2 regions of the Proteocatella sp. QWL-06 genome follow, and region 1 is predicted to be linked to the other one. Evidence: riboswitches for the same ligand, from Rfam matches in the RefSeq annotation. Region 1 holds a riboswitch; the other holds the start of a gene.
What was found. A riboswitch is a leader RNA that binds a small molecule or an ion and turns the genes downstream of it on or off. The one in region 1 is predicted to bind cyclic di-GMP.
Positions count from the first base shown of each region.

Region 2: it holds a riboswitch for cyclic di-GMP, as region 1 does, so the genes downstream of both, AC4PGZ_RS00305 (transglutaminase domain-containing protein) here and AC4PGZ_RS09365 (SdrD B-like domain-containing protein) in region 1, are expected to answer to the same signal.

Region 1 is NZ_CM178755.1:1,957,628-1,960,777, forward strand. It holds gene AC4PGZ_RS09365 (SdrD B-like domain-containing protein) at 1-1,848, opposite strand, end outside; cyclic di-GMP riboswitch class II at 1,876-1,961, opposite strand; cyclic di-GMP riboswitch class II at 1,970-2,056, opposite strand; gene AC4PGZ_RS09370 (hypothetical protein) at 2,275-3,150, opposite strand, start outside.
Region 2 is NZ_CM178755.1:53,752-56,901, reverse strand. It holds gene AC4PGZ_RS00310 (acyl-CoA dehydratase activase) at 1-340, opposite strand, end outside; gene AC4PGZ_RS00305 (transglutaminase domain-containing protein) at 526-1,362, opposite strand; cyclic di-GMP riboswitch class I at 1,460-1,542, opposite strand; gene AC4PGZ_RS00300 (precorrin-8X methylmutase) at 1,657-2,301, opposite strand; gene cbiT (precorrin-6Y C5,15-methyltransferase (decarboxylating) subunit CbiT) at 2,321-3,150, opposite strand, start outside.

The DNA of each region.
Region 1 (3,150 bases):
AGAGTCATTGAATTTGTATCCTTCAATTGTTGCAGCAGCTATATCAGGCTGATAGTTACCAAATAGATATAATGATGCGCCTTCAAAATCCTCTGGATACATATAATCTTCTTCAGTAAGAGCTATAGATACGAGATTAGTAAGTGGTAATGACTGAACCCATCCCTCAGGAAGTTTTTCCTTCATATAATAGGTTCCTTCTGTTTCTACCATGAATGAGAACTCTCCGTTTTCATCTGTAACTGTAGTTGCTGCTGGCTGAACTGCTTCTTCTGATGGGTTAACGTTATAAAGATAAATTGTTACGCCTTCGAGTCCAGGTTCGTTTTCATCACGGAATCCATCCATGTCAAGGTCATTAAATTTGAAGCCTCTGATTCTGCCTTCAATATCAGGCTTATAGTTACCAAATAGATATGCTGTTGCGCCTTCAAAATCCTCTGGATACAGATAATCTTCTTCTGTAAGAGTTACCATGAAAAGGTTGTTTGCAGGAGCTGACTGAACCCATCCTTCTGGGAGTTTTTCCTTCATATAATAGGTTCCTGCTGCTGCTACTGCGAATGAGAATGCTCCGTTTTCATCTGTAACTGCAGTTGCTGCTGGCTGAACCTCTTCTTCTGAAGGATTTACGTTATAAAGATAGATTGTTACGCCTTCTAGTCCAGGTTCGTTTTCATCACGTAATCCATCCTTATCAAGGTCGTTGAATTTGAAACCTCTTATTCTGCCTTCAAATTCATCTTCTTCTCCAATTGTGTTTGTAACCGTCCACATGCACTTGATATCCTTTTCTATGCAACGTGTTTTTTCCATTTCAGGATGGATGTCTATATTCTTGATCTCAAATCCTTCAGGAAGACCTGTAACAGCTTCTTCTTTGATCTCGTACTTAAGTGATTCTAAAATATTGTTGGCTTTGTCTGTCCAGTCATTATCCTCATTGAGCTTAAGAGTAATGTCTTCTACTGTTTCGTCAGTAAAATCGATTTTTACGCTTACTTCTGGAAGTTCGTCTGTATCAGTTATTATCTGACCATGCTCATCCTTCCATACCTTCGTTACTTCGATATCCCTTACTGGAACAAGCTTGTTTATTAATTCATAGCTGCATTTCACGATATCGCCAGGTTTATATCCGGATTTTTGTGGCATGTCATTGTCACATCCGCCTGTGAATTCGCGTGAATTCTCAGAGTCAAGAATATACCCAGCAGGAAGGTCTTTGATTGGATCTTCTTTAAGCGTGTAATTCTTTGATCCATCCAGTTTCTTGAATGTATATTTCCATTGATTTGCCTTTTTTAAGGTTATGGTTCCAACTCTGGTTTTACCGTCAAATATGCCTACGGTTACCTGAGGAAGGTCTTTTACACCATCTGGGAAATTCTCATACATATAATAATTTTTTACAATCTTTCCGTCCTGGTCTTTCCAAATCTTTTCAACCGTAATTTCTTTTTCTTTTTTAGGTGCCGGTGGCTTAGAAACCATCATAGCTGCCATTGCTGGGGCCTGTTCGGTTACAGCTTCTTCTTCAACTACTTGTTCTTCTTCAACTAATTGTTCTTCTTCAACTAATTGTTCTTCTTCAACTACTTGTTCTTCTTCCACTATCTGTTCTTCGCCCACATCCTGCTCAACATCTTCCTGCGGAATGATTTCCTCAGTTTCTTCAACCGGGATTAACTGGGGCTCAGAAGAAAGTTCCTGAACGATCTCGTTCTGAACGTCCTGGATAGTATCTTCACCTTCTGCATACGCGAATGATGTCCACGCACTTGAGGTGATAAGAATTACCGTCGTAAATAGCGATAACAGTCTTTTCCTTCTCTTAGTTTCTCTCATCTTCATTATCCCCTTTTTAAACTATTGATTTAAAAAGGTCGGTTGCACCACTAGCTCCGTGCATTTCCAAGGTGCCCAGATTCAAAATGCACTTCACAGCTTCCTCTCAAAACGATAGAGTATAGAGAAAGGTCGGTTGCACTACTGGCTCCACATATCCTTAAGTGCCCAGATTATACGGATACGCTTCTCAGCTTCCTTTCTAAACTTAGTTAACAATAAGCTTAGACAAAGGTTTTTATAAATGCCTCAATCTAATACTATAAGCCTCATCCTCCTCTCAGTAATATTTTCTGTTTACATTAATATACCCTCTGCCATGTGATATAAAGCTATTAGCATTGTGGCATTAAAGTAAGATTTTAGACATAGATGGGGGCGTAAAAAAAGGGACTTCACATTGAATGAAATCCCTGTATTCCTTTTTCAGCTGATATACCTGCTGTATCTTTCATTTCTTGCTGCAATCTGCGCTGCATACTCTATCCCAAAATGTTTCTTCAGATATGTCAGAAGATGCTTAAGATCCTTAAACTCGAATCTGTACTGTGAATTCACTATGGCTGCGCCTCCTCCGCCAGAAGAAGCCCCTCCTCCTGAAAATACTGCCTTGCTGAATTTTTCTCCATCTGTTCCATTAACCCTGTCCTTATCTTTTACCGGTTTCACGATTTCAGGCTCTACGACTGCCGGTGCATCTATCTGAGGAAGCCCTGGCTCAGAAGGCTTAACTACCGCTGTCTCAGTTGCAGGTGGATTTGTTGCAGGTGGTTCTGCCACTGGAGGATTTGTTACCTGAGGCTCTGTCACTGTAGTTCCTGATGAGCTTCCGTTAACAGAAATATCCTGCCTCCAGTCAAATATTATCTCAAATTTGCAGCTCTTGTCCTGACCCTTCTGATACTGCTCTTCATCATATGGTATGAACGCAGTTATTATTATGCTCTTGCATTCACCTGTACTCAGTTTCAGCATGTCCAAGAGCTTCTCTGCTTCTTCCTCAAAAAGCGCAAGATTGTTGCCACTTATAATATTTTCTCCTATTTCGGCTCTGTACTCAACGACGTCACATTCATCATCATACTCGAGGCTATCTATTCTTATCTGATTAAGGATCGCATTTACACTGCCTTCGTTTTTAAAGCAAAGCGTTGCGCTCAGCTCGCATCCGGGAGCTATCTTGTCTATCCTTATGTCAGCAATGCCTTCATCTATATCTACTTCAAGGACTGAAACTCCATCCGTGTCCCCTTCTGTGTGTTCTTCGCAGTACTGCACATCAAATGTTCCTGTGGATACTGT
Region 2 (3,150 bases), 800 kb from region 1:
TCCCATCCTTAAGGGTTATTATCTTCGTGTCCTGTCCCCCGATGTCTATGACGGTAGCCTCTCTGGTATCAAAAAAATATGCCGCGCCTGCCGCATGACATGTTATCTCCGTCACTGTCCTGTCAGCATAGGGAACGGATATCCTGCCGTAGCCTGTAGCCACGACGGTCCTGCCTCCGCTTGATATGCCGCTTTTCTCAAGGTCATCCTGAATGATCTCAGCCGTTTCGAGCGAGCTCCACCCCGTAGGCATCACCTTCTTGTATACTATCTTGTTTTCCCTGTCCATGGCAACTACCTTTGCCGATGTAGAACCTATATCTATACCTACTCTGTACATTATACCCTCTCCATTTCAAATATCCATACACATACTATTTTACTACATTAACGGCTCTGTGAGGCAGGCTCTATTTATAATATTCGTCTATCGTCACTATAGATTTTTTCTATCACGGTGATGCGCACTCAGACAAGTCTGCGGCATTAAAAAGGCGACGTCTGAATGACATCGCCTGAGCTTTCTTATATTACATCCTGGTAGATGTAGTTTCCTATCTTTATATAGTCTTCGAGCGTAAGTCCGTTCTGCGCGCTGTCAAACTTGTGTTTCTTTGAATCTGTCGGTCCTACGAGGAAGTAATCATGCTTTAGAACCTGTTTTCCGTTTGAAGTTACAGGATCGTCATATGTCGCATCCACGAGCAGCCATTCTCCATCTATATATACGAGGTTGAATGCATGGTTCATCACGTTTGAGGTAACCTGTACGACTGGTATCTCAACCAGCGTCGCCATTATCGTGAACATTCTTGAATATCCGTCACATACCGCTCTGTTGTCTACTGCTACTCCTGCCGGTGAATGTGCATTGTTTCCTGAAGATGCATCGTATACTGTCTCATTTATTATCTTGTCGTGTATCGCTCTGAGCTTCTGAGTATCTGTCATGCCGTCCTTGATTATCTCCGCCGTCCACTGCTTTGCTACGTCTACGACTACAGAGTGATCATATGAGCTCATGTTCTGAAGGTTTATAGAATAGTTTCCGCCTGAGCTCTTTATGCTCATGGAGTTGAAGAAGGGAACCACTGAATATACTCCCTGAAGGAATCTTGTAGCTTCTTTTCTGTCTTTCACGAGGTCTGCGTCTACCTGCATCTGCCATCTGCTTCCTGAATTGGAATCCAGAGTATCCACGCTGTCGATGTTTCTTCTGAATTCTGTGTTAAGCTGTCTAAGATACTCAAGCTTTGAATCTCTCACATCTGCGAAAGAAACTGCTGTGCTCGATAAGATGAACATTGAAGCCATGACAAGCGAGCTTATTTTTTTAGTTATGTTATAAGAATATTTTCTCATAGTAGTTTTTTCTCCTGTTTTTCAATCAGTAGACTACTATCAACAATATATTCCCGAAAAATACCCGAAAAATTTTTCCCAACAAAAAAACTTCTCCTTCGGTAGCTGGCTGCCTGTACTGAGTACTTAGGCCCTTTAGCTTTGCGTCCCATCCTTTCGGGTGGTTTGCTATTATCGCTGAAAAGTAGCATTATATATATTTCCTTGCGTATTATCACCGTTGTTACATACATAATACCATATTTTTTGTTTTAGTGCATTAAATTTTCTGTTTTTTATGTGGCAAACTTGCCTTTATTCTCTTTCAACCAGTGAATATATGAGCGCATTGCAGATTGCCGCCGCAACGTTGCTTCCGCCTTTTCTTCCTCTTGCCACGATATATTCAGCTCCTGATTCCATTATGAGCTCCTTGGATTCCACCACGTTCACGAATCCCACGGGCACTCCGATTATGAGCTCCGGCTTTAGCCTTCCTTCCTTGATCATCTGGTCGAGCACGATGAGCGCGGTAGGGGCATTTCCTATGGCGAATATCAGCGGACGTCCGAGCTTTGCTGCTTTCTCCATAGATACTATTGCTCTCGTCACGCCTCTTTCCTTCGCCTCTTTTGCCACATCCTCGTCAGCGATGTAGCAGCATACCTCTCCACCAAGCTTTGCGAGATGAGTCTTGTTTATGCCCGCCTTTGCCATATTGGTGTCAGTCACTATCACTGCTCCATTTTTGAGCGCCTCTTTTGCCCTGCTTACAGCGCCCGGAGATATCACGAGGCTGTCCAGATATTCAAAATCGGCAGAGGTATGGATTACTCTCTTTACGATGCTCTCATGCTCCGGAGCTATCACAGCATCCGGATAATTCTCCTCAATTATAGAGCTTATTATCTCAAAGCTCTTTGCCTCTATCTCATCCGGCTTTATTATATCTATCTTCATATATTGCTCCCTCTCCTTATTAATGCCCGGCTGCACTGCTGCCTCCCGCAGCATTCCCGGCAGTGCTGCCTGCGCCCGCGGCGCCGCAATAATCTGCCGTTATTATATACACGGGATTGGCGCCTATCATCATGTTGTAGCTTCCCATCTTCTGCGATTTTGCCGCAGATATGCTGAGATACTCAGCATTTTCAAATCCCAGCTCGCCGAGCACCGTGAATGCCTCCGTAAGCGTCTCGAGCGTCACCGTGTTAATCACCAGCCTGAAGCCCCTCGTGCTCCTCGATATGATTGTCTCCAGTATCTGCCTCAGATTGCCGCTGCTTCCGCCTATGAATACCCTGTCCGGCTCCGGCCACGACTCCATACCCTCAGGCGCCCTGCCTTCAGATAGCTCTATGTTATAGCTTCCGGTTGCTGCCATGTTCTTCCTGATTAGCTCTATGGCCTCGGGATTTCTCTCTATAGCATATACCCTGGACTCGCAGGCCTTTCTTGCCATCTCGATCGTAACCGAGCCGGTGCCTGCGCCTATGTCATACACCGTGTCCGAAGGCCTTATGCCGAGCTTTGCCACAGATATCCAGCGGATTTCTTCCTTGGTCATAGGCACCTTCGCCCTCTCAAAGTCGCTGTCCCTGAGCATCTGGGATGAATCTGCCGAATGAGGGTTTTCGATAAGCATGACCGCGAGATTCTCAAATTCAATCTCCGCTATCTCCGCAGCGCTTCCGGACACAAGTCTCTCATCCTCGCTGCCAAGATTTTCGCCGACCGTCACGGTAACGTATCCAAGGCCTGCTTCTGCAAGCTCTCTGCATATGCTGTTCACCTTCTGCTCTCCGCCCG